DNA from 4 places in the Brevibacillus sp. NRS-1366 genome. Region 1 is predicted to be linked to each of the others. Evidence: riboswitches for the same ligand, from Rfam matches in the RefSeq annotation. Region 1 holds a riboswitch; each other region holds the start of a gene.
What was found. A riboswitch is a leader RNA that binds a small molecule or an ion and turns the genes downstream of it on or off. The one in region 1 is predicted to bind cyclic di-GMP.
Positions count from the first base shown of each region.

Region 1 (5,232 bases):
GCTTATATCCCCACAGTAATTCCCAATCAGTAACACCAGCATGCGTTTTCATTACTCCTGGTACGATAGAAGGATGGTACCCTTTTTGTATAAGGTAGTCCCGTACTTCTGCCCCGCTCTTATCTTCAAACATATCAAGAAAGATCGTTAACCAGGTATCCGGATATTCCAAACATGCCTGGATCGCTTCTGACAGCCTAGTACGCCCAAAAACCGCAGAACCTCTACTCATGACAACGGTACTTGCCAGCCATAATAGTTTCTCATCAATGCCTGTATGATTCTGAATCTGTTTTAATAAATTGGATAGGGGTATGGGGTTTGTAAGCAAAGATGCTCTTGCTCTGGAAGGAGTCATGGAAAGATAGAGATTATCAATTAACTGCTGACTCGGCCTTTCATCTCTTACCGGAATTTCTCGTTGTCCAAGATAATTCTCCACATAAGATACCGCGTCATGGTAAGTGTAAATGCCAGGCTTACATACAATAAACGTGAGCTGATTCCAGAAGGTAACTTTGTCTTGCTCATTTAATCCGATGGTTGTCCAATAGAAAGGTATGATTTTTCGCGTCTTTTGATGGATAGCCATGATATCCCGGTATAGTTCTTTTTCAGAGCACCCTTGATCTACGGTTACGTAATAAACTGGACTCAAGGGTTTACTCGGATCGGGGTTGTATATCTCTTGCTTGTTCGGTTTCCTCTAGACCATCTTCTTTCCAACTTAGAACCATATTCGGAATGCTGGATTCCTTCCAATTTACGTTGTAGTGTTCATCCAAGACGAGTGCCCCAACGTAATCAAGTAGTTCTGGACGAAGATCGTCTTCATTTTCTACCCAACCAAATTCCTCGTACCAGCGCTTTTTGATAGAGTTCATGTCCTCTTCAGATACGATCTCAACTCCAGCCAGCTGCTGATAATACAGGGTGATCTTCAGTAATGAATCTAGCTCCCTCCTCAATATCAAAATCAGGGGTAGCCTCCAATACCTAAATAGCCCATTTAGTTAGAACCTTTTTTACATCAACACTCACTTGAGGCTCTTGGGATTGATTTTGCTTTCTCATTGCCATCGCTCAATTCCTCCACATTTTTCAATATTGAGATTAGAGGGGAAACCCGGCGGTCATTGCACTAAGGAAGAAGACCAGTGGCTTTGCGTCCCGTCTTTCGATCTGGTTTGCCATTATCCTTCAAGGCAGATGTAACATAGAGAGCAAGTTCACTTACATTTTAAATGTGCCGTAAGCTGCACCTATGCCAATCAGTTGACTAAAATAGAGCAATCTCAATCATCATCATCAATAAAGAAAACGTCAGGAAATAAAGAGAAAGTCGAAAGTTGTTTGAAGCCCATCTCGATTCATTTTTGGCAAACAACCCATGAAGGCATGAGATCAACCAACTTAATAACAGTGCACCAGAAACGATCAAATATCCTACGCCAACGTAATTATAAGCAAATAACAAATAATTAACGAAAAATAAGCTCACAACATACGGTAGCATCTGTAGCTTTGTACGATATACACCTTTTATAACGGGAAGTAGTGGATACCCTGCCGCTCGGTATTCTTCTTTTTTTAAAATCCCGAGTGCCCAAAAGTGCGGTGGTTGCCATAAAAAAAGAAACAAGAATAAAAGCCAAGCGCCGAGTTCCAGCTTATTTGAAAAACCGCAGTAGCCGATCATTGGCGGCATAGATCCGGAAATACCTCCAATTGAAGTACTCCAGGTTGATGTCGGTTTAAGCCAAGCCGTATAGATCACTACGTAAACAAAAAGTCCAATGAAGCCCAAGGCTGCGCTTAATGGATTAACGAAAATATACAAAGTAGCCAGTCCAGCGAACCCTGCTATAATCCCAACTATCAATACATTCCGAGGTTTCAACCGCCCGCTCGGTAACGGGCGAACACGAGTCCGTTCCATTTTTAAATCTCGTACACGATCCAAGAAGTTATTTAACATCGAAGCAGCCGCAACTACTAATGTTGTTCCAAACAAAATGAATATCAATGTTAAATCGCCAGACGTCAATCTTGAAGCAAGACAATAACCAGCAAACGCACAAAATAAATTAGAAACCAAAATTCCTGGCTTGGTAATAGAAATCCAATCCCTCCAGGGTTGGGGTTCTATTAACGAATGGCCAGAGGCTCCACTTCTGTTCTCCATTTTGTTCCACCTCATATCTTCCAGAAAAAATGATGTTGGAGGAGGTATCTGGATTCGAACCAGAAATCTGGGTTTTGCAGACCCATGCCTTACTTTTGGCTATACCTCCATGGGAAATGATAACAACGATGATTCCAGAGGTGGTCCACGATAAGCTTTCTTAATTAAAGGTGCTGATCATTTCGATTCTCCTTTTCAAATGGTTTCGTGTGCTAGAAAAGCTGGTAATGGGTGTAGTAGTCCGTTGACCACTGCATTGCTCCAGCAGCTTGAACATGGTAAACCCGTGTTTTTATACCTCTGTCTCTTTCATATAGGTAAGGGCCAAAGCGTCATAGGAAATTTCTTGATCCCCCCGCATACGGGATGCCGCACCCGCCACAGCTTTGGGTAGTTTATCGATGGCAACCTTCTCCGCATACAGCGACTGCCGCTGCAGATTGCTCCACTCCACATAGTCGCGATCGATGATCGTGATCGTGCCGACACCGGAGCGCGACTGCACTTACGATCAACACATGTGCATCCGCCAAGACTTATTGACTAGCTGCGCGAATTGGCCGAAAATTTTGCTGTCTGCAATACCGATCATGTGACCTAGCTGTCGCCTCCATCCTGTTCGTTCATCACTCCTCGTGAAATCGACTGTTGCGGTCCTACAATCCGCTCAGATCGGCATGAAAAGAATTGGGGAATTCCCACACTTGCTATTTAAGAAATTCTCCTAGTAAATCAATCTAAACCTACTATATGGAGCAAATCTTCAGGTCGATTTAATCTGTATTTTGCCACTGTGCGTTCTGGTTGCTTTGCCCCCCACATCGCTAAGGCGAAATCGATTTGAGCCCCGTTCGCGCATTTCTGATCAAATACAGTATCTCCGACATAAAGCGTCGTCGTCGGGTTGATCTTGGTTTGTTCTACATACTTGAGCAGCGGGTCAGGTTCAGGCTTATGCCTAAATGTGTCGTCTGCGCAAATAATATGTGAGAAGAGTTCGCTAATGCTATGAGGCATAAAGTCATCTATGAATTCCTCGCGTGTTTTGGATGTAACAACACCCGTATGAATACCTTTTCCCACCAATTTTTTAAGCATATCTTCAATCCCAGAATAGAGGATCATCAGGTGATTATTCTGTTTTACATAAAACGTTAACTTTTCAGCAACGCGATTTACATCCGAAACCCCCAAGAAGTTCAAACTATTTTCACTCGTCATACCCAATACAGGAATTAATTCTTCACTTGAGTACTCTATTTTCTTTTCTTCTCTTAAAACTTTCTGCAAAGCCAGAATGATCGCTTGGTCTGAATTAAGAAGAGTCCCATCGACATCAAATATAACGGCTTGAATCATATTAAAAACCTCCTTTTTTTACTCACAATTCCCGCTAATAATCCATTAGTAATTCAATATCATTTATCGTATAATAATAAAAAATTCCTATCATTATAACAATAACATCAAAGGAGGAAGTTCAGTGGAACTGAAGCAATTGGAATACTTCATGACTTTAAGTCAGGAATTACACTTTACCCGTGCTGCCGAAAAACTCGGAATCACCCAACCCTCACTTAGCCAGCAAATTCGTTTGCTTGAACACGAGATTGGCATGCCTCTCTTTGATCGCGTCGGCAAGAAAACGATGCTTACCGAAGCAGGTCGAGAGTTGCTACATCATGGCTATAATGTGTTTCATGAACTCTCACAGGCACGAGCAGCAATCAGCGAACTGCAAGGTTTAAAGAAAGGCACATTGAAAATTGGCGCGCTTCTGACCGCTGTCAATTACTTGCTTCCTCCAACGGTGATAGGATTCCATAACAGTTACCCCAATGTAAACCTTTCTGTGCTTGGTCTGCGAACCGGAGATATTTATAACGGGCTGTTGCAAAATGAGCTTGATCTGGGAATTGTTTTCTTGCCAATGGAGCATGAAGATCTTGAAACCATCCCGCTTTATAAGGAGAATCTAGCCCTTGCGGTAGCTGTAGATCATCCCATCGCCCAAGCAGCGTTTGTGACGCTTGATATTTTAAAGGAAACACCCTCTGTTCTACTACCAAATACTTATTTCTTACGGCAAGCGATTAATGAACAGTGCCGATCACTGGCATTCACGCCCCAACCAGTGCTAGAAATGACAACAATGGAATCAATCATAACAATGGTTGGCAAAGGAATAGGTATTACTATCCTCCCAAAAGGTTACTTGGATTATATTGACAATCCACGTATTTGCACGATTCCGCTTAAAAATCCGGTGCTCACTACACAAATTGGTATCGTATATCGTAAAAATAAACATTTATGTGCAGCCAGTCGTGTATTTATTGAACAATTAGTTTCAACTGTTAAAAGCAGAAACTTATAAGTGATTCTATTCCTGTAACGTAACAGATTTTAGGTGCTTCGCAATGAAAGCTACGCCTTCATATCCGAGGCATTTCGCTCCGGTGGAAACACTGGATAAAACACATGCTCAACCCTTCCATTATCGATGATTAGGGTTAGCCTTTTGATGAGCGTCATTCCTCCCACTTCAAAAAGTGGGAGTTCCAGAACACGAGAAAGGGCGAGCGAACTGTCTGACAACAAAGGAAACGGCAGACCAGCGACTTCTTTTTGGTAGTCCGTGGCTTGAGTAGAAAGACCGAACAATCCCTCTACACCCACCCTCTTCAGTTCGCGATATGAACGCGAAATGCACAGGATTGCGGAGTGCAGCTGCGTGCACCAGGGATCATATCCCAGCCTTCCAGAGTACCGCCGATTACGAGACTAGTACGCCGGATTTCCGTAGACAACGGTTATGCCACCTTCAGCAAGATCAACAGGAGCGCCTTGAGTTGCAGCTAGATCGATACTCGGGATCTGTAGGTCACTAAGATGCCGGTCTTCCCATCATCTTCCCGCATGGTCAGATGTCCCGACCCAAATTCCTTTTTCAGCCATCGCGACTTTTCCCCATCCCTGTTGCAATAAATGAAAATCGCAAAAACTATTATACCGACAAACTAACGGCGAAACTCTCTTAGTCGCCA
Region 1 covers NZ_JBITPN010000022.1:39,725-44,956, reverse strand. Annotated here, with positions in the region: gene ACIFQN_RS16820 (hypothetical protein) at 1-592, opposite strand, end outside; gene ACIFQN_RS16815 (hypothetical protein) at 663-974, opposite strand; cyclic di-GMP riboswitch class I at 1,118-1,202, opposite strand; gene cyoE (heme o synthase) at 1,280-2,185, opposite strand; tRNA gene ACIFQN_RS16805 (tRNA-Cys) at 2,222-2,294, opposite strand; gene ACIFQN_RS16800 (ThiF family adenylyltransferase) at 2,478-2,690, opposite strand; gene ACIFQN_RS16795 (HAD family hydrolase) at 2,918-3,544, opposite strand; gene ACIFQN_RS16790 (LysR family transcriptional regulator) at 3,669-4,562, shown strand; gene ACIFQN_RS16785 (redoxin family protein) at 4,613-4,849, opposite strand; gene ACIFQN_RS16780 (hypothetical protein) at 4,870-4,995, opposite strand.

Region 2 (5,232 bases), on a different contig from region 1:
GCTGCGATACAATATAGGCGATTCCGCTCACGACAGCGACAACAGCCAGTACAATGATGAAAGCTTGGTCATTGACAGATGAAACGGCATCTGTAATGGAAGCGGTTGGGATGTGCAAGTATAGGCTAAAGTTAGTAGCCGGAATAGGGGAGTAAGTTACGACGAATTCTTGGCCTGCATCTGTATAGTTAAACGAAGCCTTTGTTGTTTTTTCTGCTTTCAGAATATCGGTCAAGCCTTGTGGAAGAGCTGATTCCTCGAGAGGTTTTCCGATGAGGTCTTGATTGGGATGGTACTGAATTTGGTTTTTGCTATCGACCAGAATGGGATACCCGCCTTCCCCCAGATTCAGGTTCTGTAAAAAGGTAGACGTAAACTGATTCACATTGACAAGTCCGGTTAACACGCCGAGCTTTTCTTTGCTTGGCCCTTTTACCGGGGAGGCGACGATGATAGAGCGGTTATTGGTAGTTTTGGCGATCAAAACATCGGAAAAGCTGGACTTATCCTGCATACCGTCTTTGAAAAATTGACGCTCGCCCAAATCTATGCCAATGCTTTTTGGGAATGTATCAGCAGTTACTTTCCCATCGCTGGCAATAAACGTATTTCCATCGTACAGCTTCATTTCCTCGGTAAATTTTCGGATGAACTCATTTTTCGCTTGTGCGTCATCTGATTGAATATCTGACGTTCGTGCGAGAATCTGAATTTCTGTCATTCGCCTGTCCAAGTATTGATTCATAGCGATGGCCGTACTGGAGGTAAGTTCAATAAAGGAGTTCTTTTGTTTATCAATTAAGATGGTCCAAAAACTGCTGCTAATAAATAGGGTAGTGGCAACGAGTGGAATGATGGCTACTACGAGAAACCAAAAGATCATTTTTCTCTTGAGTTTGTTGAACAAAAACATCGATTTGTCCTCTCTTCTATCCACGATTGGTTTGTGTATCTACAAAGCATACAAAGGTAGACTGCTGAGGCTAACTCAGCAGTCTGACAACCAATTAATACCCCATTGCTGCGCCTTCACCACGTGGGTCGGCACCGCCAAATTTTACGTTGGTTTGTGGGTCGATCAAGATAGCGCCGGATTGTCCCATTGCATCTGTGTAGGCGGCATTCAATTTTTCAACAGGATGGCCTCGTTTGACCAGTTCGTCGAGGACGTCTTGAGGAATGCGGTTTTCCACCTTCAGGTTGTTAGAAGAAGATCCCCAGTTGCGTCCATGCAGCCATCTTGGTGCTTCAATCGCGTCTTGTACGCTGAAACCGAAGTCAATGATGCGAGTGACAAGAGCTGCTTGCGTTTGTGGCTGTCCTTCGCCACCTTGGGTTCCATAGAGGAGATAAGGCTTGTCCCCTTTAAACAGCATAGCCGGGTTAATCGTATGGAACGTGCGCTTGCCAGGCTCCAAATGATTGATGTGGTTCGGGTCCAAAGAGAAGTAGCTTCCACGGTTTTGCAGAAGAATGCCCGTATCTTTTGCTACAATACCGGAACCCCAGTCAAAGTAATGGCTCTGAATAATCGAGACAGCATTGCCATCTTTGTCCACTACACCGAACCAGGTGGTGTCACCTTTTGGATCGAGCGGTTCAACAGCTTTAGCGGCTTGCTTCATATCAATGCGTGCAGCCATATCTTTTCCGTGCTGCTTGGACAACAAATCATCCACAGGGATATCCACAAATGCAGGGTCAGTCAACCATTTGTCACGATCAGCAAAAGCTTGTTTGGTAGCTTCGACGATTGTGTGGTAATAATCAGGTGTACCTTCACCCATGCTCTTGAGGTCAAAATTGTTTAAGACGTTAAGAATGGAGAGCGATGCCATACCTTGGGAATTAGGTGGTACGTTGTACGCTTTATACCCACGGTAGTCGACCGTAATCGGATCTGCCCATGTGGATGTGTGTTTCTCAAAGTCTTTCAGAGTGAGCAGTCCACCATTTTTTTGCATGTCTGCTACGATCTTCTGGGCGACTTCGCCTTTATAGAATCCGTCAGCACCTTTTTTAGCGATGATTTGCAAGGTATTTGCTAGATCCTTTTGTTTGAGGAGTTCTCCTGCTTCGTAAGAATCGCCGTTTGGCTTCAGGAATATTTTGCGGTATTCATCAAAGCGTTGAAGATTTTTCAGATCATTGTCTGTTGGATCGGTAGCATACTTGGTCCAGTAGACTTGGTTTGGAGAAACAGGATATCCGTTCTCTGCGTAGCCAATCGCAGGCTCCAGCAATCTTTTCCATTGGAGCTTGCTGTCGCCCATGTTCTTATGTGCGTAGTTGTAGGCTTCCCACCAACCGGAAACAACCCCAGGCACTGTGTTGGCCGATTCGTAGCCGCGGGAAGGAATTTTTTCGTAGCCCTTGCCCTTGTAGTATTCGATCGTCGCTTTTTCGCCAGCACGACCGCTGCCATTCAATGCTTTCAGTTCTTTCGTTTTCGCATTGTAAATGAGCCAGAAGTTATCTCCGCCAATAGTTGTGTAATGAGGGTAGACAACAGCCAATGTGGAGGCAGCTGTAATGGCTGCATCAACTGCATTTCCGCCGTCTTCCAACGTTTTGAGTGCGGCAGCAGTAGCAAGATAATGAGGTGTAGTTACCATTGCGTTTGGTGACATGGAAGTTGGTCGGTTCGCTGCTTGTACTGGCGAGAGAGTCGACAGACCAATGACACCAGTCAAAGCAACGGCCGAAAGTTTTTTCCAAAATGACATTCAATGAAACCTCCTTGGTAGTATAAAAATGAATGGTAATTCCCAATAATCTCTCTGCTCGTTCTGGCCTCACCTCCTCATATAGGAGAAATGTAATAATAATACAAAATTAGACAAAATTAGACAGAGGGAGGACAAAAAAAGATCAATGATATAGGATCATTGATCTTGTCCTACATCAATATTTCGGTAGCTGGCAGGCTTGTTCGCTGTTGCGAGGGTAGCCCCTGTAGCTTTGCGTCGCCGGATTTCCCCGGGTTTGCCGATTCGATATCAATGGTTGAATACCAAGAGATTCCCAAAAGATTCCCAAAAGAGTGATTCATTCGTTGTGGGAAATTGTTCCTAAAAGGATCTGTTAGCAATTAATATAGACTATTTGTCCTTTGGGGTAAATAAGAAAAAATTTTTTAATGTGGAAAAGTTGGAATCATCAGTTAATGGTTACCTAGGTTATGATTTTCTTGGAGACTGATGGAGCAAATGCTGTAGATTGCGTCCATACAGGCTGGGAACATTCCAAGTCAGATACGGTTCTGGGACAGGGGTGTTTGTAATTTGCTGAGCCGAGCTTGTTTTCAGGTTTATCTGTTGTGCCTGTTCCAATAATTCGCTCAGGTACATTCGCAAAGCGAGGACATCCTTCTTTTCTCCTACAGGACCATGTCCAGGTACGACCTTGTGGAAAGAGTGCTCATACATTTGATCTAATATTTCAATCCATTCCGTAATATTACCGGCTTGTATACTCATACAACCGCACACCTCTTTTGGCCGAACTGCTTATGATAATAAAAAGGGCAGACGCTCCAAGGAGTGAAACAACGACCATGATGCATCCCGATACAGAATTGCGTTACATCAACGACGAGATCGGGTACGGTGTGTTCGCGACCAAGTTTATTCCCAAAGGAACAATCGTATGGGCCATGGATGATTTGGATCAGGTATTGGACCCGGCGTTTGTGGAAAAACTGGATCCATTACGAAAACAGGACGTACAAAAATATTCGTTTAAAGACCAGTATGGAAAGTACATTCTATGCTGGGATAAGGCTCGTTTTGTTAACCACAGCTTCTATCCGACTTGTGTAGCGACCATGTATGATTTGGAGCTGGCAGCGAGGGATATTCACCCAGGAGAAGAATTGACTGATGATTACGGGACATTAAATCTGGACGAACCGTTTGACTGCTTGCCTGAAGAGGGAGCGAATCGCACGCGCGTGATGCCGGATGATTTGCTTCGATACTATCCGATCTGGGATGAGATCGCGGCTTCGGCCTTTCAGCGATTCACTGAGGTTGAACAGCCTCTCAGACATCTCATTCGCCCGGAACATATAGCCGCTATCCAAGGCATTACTGAAAAAGGGCATTCTCTCGATTCTGTTCTTCATCTATACTGCCAATCGCATTGGCGAAAATAAATGGATTGCAAGAACCAGCGGGCCGGACGACGGCCCGATTTTGTTGAACTCTGGGTGGAGAATCAGTATTATGGAATGTAAAGGTGAAGTGAAAGGTTGATTTCATTGGAAAACAAGGTAGCGTCATCCAATTTTATCCGTAATATTGTGGTTGATGACTTGCAAGAGGGCAAAGTGAAAGAAGTCATTACCCGCTTTCCCCCAGAACCGAACGGGTATCTTCATATTGGACATGCAAAAGCAATCTGTCTCAATTTTGAGTTAGCACATGAGTTTTCTGGCAAGGCCCATCTGCGTTTTGATGATACCAATCCGGTAAAGGAAGACACAGAATACGTAGAGGCAATCAAGCAAGACGTGAAGTGGCTTGGCTTTGAGTGGGACGGGCTGTTTTTTGCATCGGATTACTTCGAAGAGATGTACAACCGTGCGGTGCTGCTGATTAAAAAAGGAAAAGCGTATGTGGACGATCTTCCTGCTGAAGAGATGCGCAAATTGCGCGGAACGTTGACAGAGCCTGGCGTTGACAGTCCATTCCGGAACCGCTCCGTAGAGGAAAATCTGGATTTGTTTGCTCGGATGCGCCAAGGGGAATTCAAGGACGGGGAAAAAGTGTTGCGTGCGAAAATCGACATGACCTCTCCGAACTTCAACATGCGTGATCCGGTTCTGTATCGTATTTCGCATGCGCATCATCACAACACAGGGGACAAGTGGTGCATCTATCCGATGTATGATTTCGCTCATCCGCTGGAGGACGCCATCGAGGGCGTGACGCATTCGCTATGCTCACTGGAGTTTGAAGATCACCGACCATTGTACGACTGGGTAGTGAGTGAGTGTGAGATGGAGCATGTACCGCGTCAATACGAATTTGCCCGTCTGAACCTGACCAATACCGTGATGAGCAAACGCAAGCTCAAGCAGCTCGTAGACGAAAATGTAGTGGACGGCTGGGATGATCCTCGTATGCCGACTATCGCAGGCTTCCGCCGCCGTGGGTTTACACCTGAGGCCATCCGTACGTTCGCCCGCGAGGTAGGGGTAGCTCGCAGTAACAGTACTGTCGATGAAAA
Region 2 covers NZ_JBITPN010000011.1:53,973-59,204, reverse strand. Annotated here, with positions in the region: gene ACIFQN_RS05855 (methyl-accepting chemotaxis protein) at 1-913, opposite strand, end outside; gene ggt (gamma-glutamyltransferase) at 1,008-2,726, opposite strand; cyclic di-GMP riboswitch class I at 2,912-3,000, opposite strand; gene ACIFQN_RS05845 (hypothetical protein) at 3,180-3,479, opposite strand; gene ACIFQN_RS05840 (SET domain-containing protein) at 3,557-4,156, shown strand; gene ACIFQN_RS05835 (glutamine--tRNA ligase/YqeY domain fusion protein) at 4,253-5,232, shown strand, end outside.
Region 2: linked by a shared signal. The riboswitch ahead of ggt (gamma-glutamyltransferase) and the one ahead of ACIFQN_RS16815 (hypothetical protein) in region 1 are both predicted to bind cyclic di-GMP.

Region 3 (5,232 bases), on a different contig from region 1:
CAATATGCTTCCCTTCAGGTATACCGGATTTTTGCAGTAAATGCAGGCTTCCGCCTCCGCCTCCGATAAAGACGAATTTTGCCGTATGGCGTTCGACGACACCGCTACCCAGATTCTTCACTTTCAATTCCCACGAACCGTCGCCAGTACGTTTCATATTTTCAACACAATGTTCGTAGTGTATATCAACGTTTTTACTCTTTAAGTGGTCAAACAACATGCGTGTTAAAGCGCCAAAGTTGACATCCGTTCCAGAGTCGATTTTGGTTGCCGCAATAGGTTCATTCGATGTACGGTCTGTCATAACAAGCGGAAGCCATTCCATCAGTTTTTCAGGGTCATCAGAGAATTCCATACCTTGAAACAGAGGATTTTTTGACATCGCTTCAAAACGTTTCTTTAAAAACGATACATCCGTTTCCCCTTGTACTAAGCTCATATGAGGCAATGGCATGATAAAGTCCTGCGGATTGCTTATCAGCTTGTTGTTTACAAGATAAGACCAAAACTGCATGGAAACCTGAAACTGTTCATTAATTTTAATAGCTTTGCCAATATCTACAGATCCATCTGGTTTTTCGCTTGTGTAGTTAAGCTCACACAGTGCAGCATGCCCCGTTCCCGCATTATTCCATTCGTTAGAGCTTTCCTCTCCTGCTTTTGAAAGCTTCTCAAACACAGTAATCTTCCAGTCAGGTACTAATTCTTTCAGCAGTGACCCTAAAGTCGCACTCATGATTCCGGCACCAATTAAGATAACGTCTGTTTTAGTTTGTCTGTTACTCATTTTTACCGTCCTAACTCGCTGGGATTTGGAGAAAAGATGCAGGCGGCTCCCGATCTGGCCCCTTTGCAAGTCAGGGTGCTACCTAGTACACACCTTTTCTGGATCAATGATAACCTGAATATAGTGTAACACTTTTATTTATAGAATGAAATGTTTGCTATTATATGACAGATATATGCTGTTTAAAAGCAGGTGAATTTCAAAAATGACATACTATTGCAGTTAAAAAGTAGGAAACTGTCCACAAAACCCCTGGAACACACAATAACCAAGGCCTTAACCCGACTGCTTGCAGGGGGTGTGACTTTCGTTTACCGTTCCAGTGAATAGACACCCTTCAGGTTCCTTAGCTGCGCTGTACTAGTTTATTTTTGGACACGAAAAATGACCCACTTTTAGGCAGTAGGTTTTTCCATTTTCATTTGCCGCTATATCCCTGAATACGGCCTTTGTATGTGACACACAAGAATATGGAACATGAATTTCTCCACACCATCCTACGTTCTCCTGCAGAATCAACAACAACGTGGAGCCACCAGGTTTAAATTTTGGTTTGCCGATCATCCCCAATAAACTATACTCACAAAAGACCCTAAAAAAAGCAATCTTAACAGTAAAAATCAGCCTGAGAGCAGTAAATACAGATGTTCTCAGGGGGTGAAAGACATGTCTAGCGTCTTCGAAGACTGTCTACTATCAAGTATAACATTATGATGGAAAAGGTGATATACTACCTTCTTAATTTAAAAAGATATAGTTGATTCTAATAAATCTAAAAACCATTTTCTCCTGCCATCCTGTTTACCATCACTTGTGGTACAGATCTCCCTGCTGTTTGTAACGGCAAGTTTTTTGTCCATTATTCTATATGAAAGTAGGACACTCAATCTGACCGAGTGTCCCATTAATAACCTTAGTTACTCACAAACGCAGGCTTAATTAATTCCTCAATGTTTCTATTCTGGTCATTATAAAATTCGCCTCGTCCGTCAAGTTTTATGATCCTTCTAATCGAGGCGAGGCCTACGATCGGCCCCGGTGAGGAAGCTAACGGTTCGCTGGATAGGCAGTAATGCAAAGATCATCCCCCGCCTGCCGAATGGAGTGGATATGAACGTCCAATGCATCATGCATCATCTCGACATCTACACCGCTGTACGGAGTCAAGGAGTTCCGTCCCCCCAATATTTTGGAAGCGATGTAGATTATCCATTTGTCGATCAGGCCTGCCCGCAAGAAAGAACCGTTCACTTCGCTTCCGCCTTCCACCAACAGATCGGTTATCCCCCTTTTGTATAAGATATCGGCCAATGTATGGAGGTCAAGACCGCCACCCACGGTCGGAACAAACAGAATGTCCACCCCTTGCTCCCTCAACTCACGCGCCTTATCCGGATTCGCTCCTTCTTTCGCCACAACCCATGTCTTTGCTTCGGAACAATCAGCTACATGGGCTGTTGGGGGCAACCGCAATTGCGAATCTAGGATGACCCGGATGGGATGCTTCCGGTTTCCTGGCAAACGGGCTGTGAGTTGGGGGTTGTCCAACAATACCGTTCCAATGCCGACCAGAATCGCATCAACCTCACTACGCAATTGATGAACCTCAGAGCGCGCCCGTTCCCCCGTTATCCATTGTGAGTGACCCGTATGCGCAGCGAGCTTCCCGTCAAGTGTCATCGCAACCTTCGAAATAATGAACGGCCGTCGTTTCGTCATATTATGTACGAATCGTTCATTGAGTAGTTCGGCTTCCTCCTTGAGTATGCCTACTTCCACTTCGATCCCATGCCGCCGGAGCATTTGAAGGCCACGTCCAGCCACCAGCGGATTCGGGTCCTCCATAGCCACCACTACCCGACTGACTCCAGAGTTGCAAACGAGCTTTGCGCAAGGAGGGGTTTTTCCGAAATGAGAGCAAGGTTCCAGCGTGACGTACAGCGTAGCTCCTTTGCCATGTTCGCCTGCCATGCGAAAAGCGTGCACTTCGGCATGGGGGTCTCCCGCCTTAAGATGGGCGCCTGTGCCGACAATTTGCCCCTCTTTGACCAAAACGGCACCGACGACTGGATTCGGTGACGTCTTTCCTCTGCATGTTGCCGCCAAATCAAGGGCGATCTTCATGAAATGCTCGTCCATCTTCATTGTATCTTCACTCGCCCCTGATTATCAGTGTTCGGCATTTTGCACCCATGCTTCGGAAGGGAAATGGCCTGATTTGGCGATTTTCGTTTCCAAATAACTCTTGTTGTGCCTGGTCGGTTTACCCCATAAGGAATTATGATGCTCTGTCGACAATCCTTTTTCCCGCAAAGACTCCAGTTTTTTCGGGTTGTTCGTGATTAGGGTCACCGGCTTCGTACGCAAGCTTCGAAGTACGCGAATAGCTTCGTCATAGGTGCGGTGGTCGTCAGCGAAGCCCAGACCGTGATTGGCTTCCACCGTATCGAATCCTTCTTCTTGCAACAGATACGCCAATGATTTGGCGAAAAGCCCGATTCCACGCCCTTCATGGTTGGCCAAATAGAACAGGGCACCGCTGCCGTTGTCCGCCATCATACGCATAGAGCGCCGCAACTGGTAACCGCAATCGCACCGCTTGCTCCCGAATATGTCCCCCGTATGGCATATACTGTGCATCCGGACGAGCGTCTGTTCTGCATTTGCGAAATCTCCAAAGACCAGCACGGATGATTGTTGATAAGAAGCGAGATCGACCTCTGGCAGCATGTCGAGAAGATCTTCTTGCTGCAAATCGGCCATGTCCATGTTCAGCCATGTATACCATTGGAAAGTGATTTCCTGATCGTCTATCTGGACGGGGAGACAAACTGGTCCAACCAGGGCTAAATCCGGATATCCCGGCTGTTTGAGGATGGTTAGCTTGTCCGTCAATGCTCTTCTGACTAGGCTTGTCAACATGATGTACCGCTCCTTTTTCAAACTGGATAGTGGCGCAAATGATGGCTGACTTGATCAGCTGCTAGATACGACGGTAACGCGGCTATGATGGATCGCTCCTCACCCCCTCCTCTCATTAATGCATAAAAAAATTCCCCGCAATCGTTGCCGACAACGGGGAATAGCAAATATCCATCGTGAATAACCGTCAGAAACGGTTCTCCAGATTCTCCGGACAGTTCGGCAACTGGCTGGCATAGACTTGCAACTTTCGCAATCTTTAGCCCCTATAGCTTTGCGTCGCTAGTTTTCACTAGGTTTGCCTTTTCGGTTTTTTGACATTTTGAATATAATTCATATTTCCTGAAATTTCAAGAATTTGTTTTTCTTAAGATGTTATTTTTCCCTAACCCGTCCAGCAATTGACCGAATGCTTCCGAAAAATCCAGTACGGCAGTGACATTCGTGAAACTAGCTTACGCTGGGATTACGCTCAACGCGAGTCCATCAACTGCAGGAACATCGTGCAAGACTTATGGTAAGGCTCACTTCACCCATTACTGTAAATGATAAAAATAATTGGCACTCTTGATTTAAGTCAATGACCAGTCATACACCAGCCTTATTTGTGGTACCATTCACCGCGTTTTTACGAAACGGCAAGGTTTAAGGCCATCCTTAGCGGGATGGCCTTCTCTTGGCAGAACATATCGTCAACTGTTATCCACCTGGTTACTAAACGCTCAATGCCACACTACTCATGAAAATCGAGTCCCGATCTTACTTCCTTCACATACCCGGCCCGAATAACGAAATCCCCGAAATGTTCGCCTACCTCACGTTCCCTCGCATACCGATTCAAGATCGGCCGCAGTTCCTCCAGGATTTCTGCCTCTCCGATGTTTTCACGATACAGCTTATTCAATCGACTTCCGGAGAAACCGCCGCCCAAATACATGTTGTATTTGCCGACAGCCTTCCCAATAAAGGCGATTTCCGCCAGTGCTGGTCTTGCGCATCCATTTGGGCACCCTGTCATGCGAATGACGATCTCCTCATCGCGCAAACCCGCCTCATCCAAGATCAGCTCGATCTTATCCAGCAGCGTAGGCAAATAGCGCTCTGACTCAGCCATCGCCAATCCGCAAGTCGGCAACGAAACGCAGGCCATGGAGTTTCTTCGCAACGCGGAATAGGAAGTTCCATCGGTGAGCCCGTATGCTTGAATGATTTGTTCAATTTCTTGCTTCATTCCACTGGTTACATTCCCAATGATGAGGTTCTGATTGGGTGTTAGGCGGAAATCCCCTGCATGCACCTTGGCGATTTCCCGCAGGCCGGACATCAGGAGGTAGTTGTCCTCGTCTTTCACCCGGCCATTTTGAATGAAAAGGGTAAAATGCCAGTTATCGTTGCTTCCTTTTACCCAGCCGTAGCGGTCGCCATTATGATCGAAGTGATAGGGGCGTGCCTCCTCCAGCTTCCACCCCAGTCGCTGCTCCAGCTCATGGATGAACCATTCGATGCCGCGGTCGTCGATCGTA
Region 3 covers NZ_JBITPN010000013.1:93,370-98,601, reverse strand. Annotated here, with positions in the region: gene ACIFQN_RS07465 (malate:quinone oxidoreductase) at 1-829, opposite strand, end outside; gene ribD (bifunctional diaminohydroxyphosphoribosylaminopyrimidine deaminase/5-amino-6-(5-phosphoribosylamino)uracil reductase RibD) at 1,835-2,932, opposite strand; gene ACIFQN_RS07455 (GTP cyclohydrolase II) at 2,957-3,709, opposite strand; cyclic di-GMP riboswitch class I at 3,928-4,022, opposite strand; gene cysI (assimilatory sulfite reductase (NADPH) hemoprotein subunit) at 4,443-5,232, opposite strand, start outside.
Region 3: linked by a shared signal. The riboswitch ahead of ACIFQN_RS07455 (GTP cyclohydrolase II) and the one ahead of ACIFQN_RS16815 (hypothetical protein) in region 1 are both predicted to bind cyclic di-GMP.

Region 4 (5,232 bases), on a different contig from region 1:
CAAAAAACAATTATCAATTGATAATTAAATTCTGAGGTGATATGATTTACTTATCAAATGACAACTAAAGAGGTGCGACTATGAAGCTGCTGGTAATTTACACCCATCCCAACCACAATAGCTTGAGCTATTCGTTTTTGGAAAAGGTTCTCAAAGGTAGTCATGAGAATCCCGCTATCAAGGAGATTCAGGTCTTGGACTTGTATGAGGAAGGATTTGATCCACTGCTGGTTTTTAATAAAGAAAAACGAAGAAGAGATATGCACCGCGATCCCAAGCTTGAAAAGTATCGAAATCAAATCATGTGGGCGGATAAGATTGTTTTGGTTTACCCGATTTGGTGGGGAAGACCTCCTGCCATGCTCATGGGTTACATTGACCAAATGTTTGCTTCCAATTTTGCCTACAGGGATACAGGAGGTTTGCTGCCAGAGGGACTTTTAAAAGGAAAATCGGTCGTATGTATTTCCGTCATGAAGGGACCTACGCATTATCCTTTGTTTTTCCTGAATAACGCTCATAAAATGCTCATGAAAAGAGCTGTTTTTCAATATGTAGGAATGAAAAAAGTGAAGTTTTTCGAGTTCGGAAATATGGAGAATCCGAATGGAAAGCAAGTGAAAAGATTAGAGCAAATCTATCGTTATTTTAAAAATATAGTCAGTTAAAAAAGAAGGGAGGAAGAGGATTTTTCCATATGATAGTATAATCGAGAGGTAGACTGCTTCTGGGACGGTTTGGAAGTAGCTGCGATCGCAGAGGACGGCATTATCGAAGCGATCGTGCATACGAAATACCCGTTTTTAGTCGCTGTCCAGTGGCATCCGGAAATGATGTTTCAGAGTGATCAGGAGCAATTGAAGCTGTTTCAACTGTTCGTCGATTTTATCAAAAAGAAACAAGCGGAAGTGCAGCAAATGTGCACGCAAGCAAATAACTGAAAGAGAGAACGCGGGAATATGCACTGTACCCCGCGGTTTTTTGTTTACGAATCATCATAAATTTACATTTATTGTAAAATTAATCCAACTTGCCTTTGATATGTAATAATAGACAAATGTTGACTTTTCATGTCTATCCTACTACAATCATGGTGGTTGTTGGCGAAATATGTCGATGCTCCTATTCTCTCTCATTCAATTACTAGGGCTCCTTGCTTATTTGTAGTACCTATCATTTGAAAAATGGGTTCGACTCATTAATTTCATACATAAACCTTCCATTCGAAAGGGCAAATCCATTGAAAAGTGGAGACGCAAAGCTATAGGGGCTAAGATGTACGAAGGAGACATGATGTCAGCCAGTTACCGACGACAGATGTGAGCTTTTTGATCTGTTTCAGAACTCCTTTTATTGGAAAGGGGTTTTTTTGTTGTGTACTTCCAAGAAGCGCTTACATATTAGATTGGACAAACAAATGAATAGGGGTGTTCATCGTGAATTTGACTATTGGAAAGAAGTTGATAGGGGCTTTTTTAGTCGTCGCGCTTCTTTTGGTGATTACAAGTGGTATTTCATCGTATTACCTTCAAAAAATTGATGTAGGATATACAGATTTGATTGAAAGACGAGCAGTGATCTTGTCAAATGTTCAAAAAATACAAGCGGAGGCTGCGAAAGAAAATAGTAGGTTACGTGGATATTTGCTGACAGGAGACCAAAAGTTTTTAGACGACTTACAAACTTCTTACGATATGGTAACGCGTCTGATTAGTGAGACCGTTTCGTTATCTCAAATTGAAGAGTTGCAAACAGGGTTACAGGAACTACAAGTGATGAACCAAGAGTACAAACAAAAATTTGATCCATTACTTACGATGGTAAAGAACAATGAACCGGATGACAAGATAATGGATTATTATAAGCGTGAAGTCTTGGACTTTGGAAGAAAGCTTGACCCACAAGCAGAGAAGCTGGCTGCATTTCAACTGCAATCCATGGAAGAAGGGAATATAAGAAATACAGAGATTGTTAATACTGCGATTACGAACGTCGCCGTGCTTAGCATTGCTGCCTTTATTTTAGCGATAGTGATTGGCTACGTTAGTTCGCGAATGATGTCCAAGCCTATCGTCGCTATGGCCAGGATTGCAGAGCAAATCGCATCCGGTGATTTAACAGCAGAGCAGCTTCGCGTAAAAAATAAAGATGAAATCGGGAGTCTTGCGGTATCATTCAATCAAATGACGGACAATCTTCGTGAGTTGGTACGGCAAATTAATATCAGTTCAGAACACGTGGCGATGTCCTCCGAAGAGCTAACGGCCAGCGCGGGACAATCTAGTCAAGCATCTGAAACGATTACGTTGACCATCCAAGAAGTTACGGCTAGTACTGAAATGCAATCACGCAGCGTGAGTGAAAGTGTTATAGCGATTAACGAAATGTCATCAGGGGTACAACAAATTGCATCGAGCGCTCAATTTACTTCTAATCTGTCTGTACAAACTTCGCAAAAAGCGCTAGAAGGGAATCAAGCGATACAATCGACAGTGAAGCAAATGGATTCGATCCACCAAACAATGAACCATTTAGCGGAATCCGTAACGGAAATGGAAGAGAATTCGAAGGAAATTGAACATATCGTGGAAGTCATTTCTGAGATATCTGCACAAACGAATCTTTTAGCATTAAATGCCGCCATAGAAGCGGCGAGAGCAGGAGAACAAGGTCGCGGGTTTTCAGTGGTGGCAGACGAGGTCCGTAAACTAGCGGAGCAATCGACGCAATCGGCAGGACAAATTGCGCAATTGGTGACAATGATCAAACATCATACCCAGAAAGTGGTTGAATCGATGGAAGCTGGAGTGAAAGAAGTCGATGAAGGAACACAAGTCGTTCATGCCACTGGACTGTTGTTTGAGGAAATTAAGCGAAACATAGACGAGGTGTCTGGACAGGTCCAGGAAATATCAGCAGCTTCCCAGCAAATATCAGCGAGTACCCAGCAAGTCGTACATTCCATTGAAGAAATTTCAGCGGGATCAAAACTCGTAGCGTCTGAATCGCAAAATGTATCGTCTTCTGCGGAAGAACAACTGGCTTCGATGGAGGAAATTGCATCTTCTGCTTCGTCATTGACTAAAATGGCCGAAGACCTTCAGCAAGTAGTGGGGAAATTCAAGGTATAGGGCAGGAAGCAGGTGGTCAAACCTTGACCCTGAGAATAACAACATCAAAGCCCCGGTTCTTACCTTACAAGAGCGGGGGTTTTTCGTTCATCTACAACCGGTTTGGACGGTTTTTCATAAAATCATCACCCTAGGATCATGCTACAAGAAGCCACTTCCTTCCAGCCTATTTTCTTTTATGGTAAACTGTCATGAAAGTATCAAGCATTCGTATCAATGCTTTCCTATTCCTATATATCAGGTGGTAATTGTATGCGTTCCATATGGCAGATTTACAAAACGGATTGGCTCAATATTTTCAAAGTACCAACGGGGATTTTTCTGATTATCGCAATCATTCTTCTCCCCTGCTTATATGACTGGGTCAACATCAAATCGGTTTGGGACCCATACGCGAATACGCAAGGCGTCAAAGTGGCCGTGACGAGCGAGGACCAAGGTACGATCGTTGCCGATAAGCAGATTAACATCGGAGACGAGCTAATCAAAAGCTTGCAGAACAACGAGAAGCTCGGATGGACGTTCGTTACCAAGGAACAAGCCGAGAGGGGCATCGATCGAGGCGATTATTATGCCAGCATTTTGATCCCGCCCGATTTTTCTTCGAAAATCACGGGCATTATCAACGGCAATCTGGATCGGCCCGAAGTAATCTACACAGTGAATGAAAAAGTAAATGCGGTTGCACCGAAGATCACCTCATCGGGTGTGTCTGCCATCACGAAGCAGATCAACGAGAACTTTACAGAGGCGGTCAGCACAGCTTTGCTAACGAAGCTGACGGAGATTGGCATTCAGATCGAGGAGCAGCTACCGACCATTCGCAAAGTCGAGAGCGGCATCTTTACACTCGAGAGCAAGCTGCCTGAGATTCGTGCGGCAGGACAAAAGGTACTGGAGCTGGAGAAGAAGCTTCCCGAGATTCATGACAAAGCGCAGATCATTCTCGAAGTGGAGAAAAGGATTCCTGAGATCAATCAGGCGGCAGGACACGTGCTTCATATCCAACAAAACTGGCCACGCATCAGTGAAGCTGCCTCTGTCATTATATCGCTTGAGGACAAGCTGCCAGTGATACGACAAGCAGTGGCGCGAATCCAGGAGCTCGATCAAAACTTCGACAAGGTTGCAAATGCAGTGACTCAGGCAACGGAAAAGGCAAAGCAGGCAATTGAGATTGTTTCTGCTGCTCAGAATGCGTTGCCCAAAATTGCCGATCTGGCAGAGAAAGGTAAAGCTGTCTCTGATCAGATCAATGATTTCTTGACGACGCATGACGGCGCATTCGAAACGATTGCTCCCTTACTCAAGCAAAATCTAGTATTGGCGCAGCAAGCTGCTGATTCTGTCACGTCGCTCACAGAAAAGCTGCTGCAGATCAATCCCGCTCAATTGCCTACAGCAGAAGAAGTACGTGCTGCAAGCGACAGACTCTCCCATGTGGAACAATTGCTGGAGCGCACATCGTCTCTATTGGGGCGAATAAACAACTACATTCCAGGACAGCCGCTAAACCATCAACTGGAACGGCTGCAAGTGATCCAGCAAAAAGTGATACGCCAAATCGAAATACTGGGTACGATTGCAGACGCTTTGGAAAGCGGCAAGACACCGGCTAAAGATTTGGTGGAGCGTCTCGGACAGCTCTCAAAAGAGACGAGTGCAGCACTGGGGGATATTCTCTCCCGTTACGACAGTGAAATCGTGCCACGGATTCAGGAAGGCATTGAGAAAATGAAGCAGCTCACGGGTGATGCTTCTGCGAATCTTCAAAAGCTGACCGAGAGACTGCCGGATATTGAAGCTATTCTTGCCGATACAAAAAGCGGATTGGAATTAGGTGTGGCGGAATTGCAGCGGATCCAAGGGGATATGCCGCAAATTCGCACGAGGATCCATGAGTTAGCACAGGCGCTACAGACCAATGCCGCTGCTTTCGAAAAGGCGATCACGGTGGCTGCGCCCTTCCTGCGGGAAAACCTTCCTACAATCGGAAAAAAACTCGATGAAGCGGCAGCCTTTATCAAGAATGACCTGCCTCAGGCGGAAAAAGAGCTAACCAAGCTAGCAGATTTTGTACGCTACAAGCTCCCAGAGGTGG
Region 4 covers NZ_JBITPN010000013.1:128,285-133,516, forward strand. Annotated here, with positions in the region: gene ACIFQN_RS07600 (NAD(P)H-dependent oxidoreductase) at 81-668, shown strand; gene ACIFQN_RS07605 (gamma-glutamyl-gamma-aminobutyrate hydrolase family protein) at 738-941, shown strand; cyclic di-GMP riboswitch class I at 1,221-1,312, shown strand; gene ACIFQN_RS07610 (methyl-accepting chemotaxis protein) at 1,437-3,131, shown strand; gene ACIFQN_RS07615 (YhgE/Pip family protein) at 3,384-5,232, shown strand, end outside.
Region 4: linked by a shared signal. The riboswitch ahead of ACIFQN_RS07610 (methyl-accepting chemotaxis protein) and the one ahead of ACIFQN_RS16815 (hypothetical protein) in region 1 are both predicted to bind cyclic di-GMP.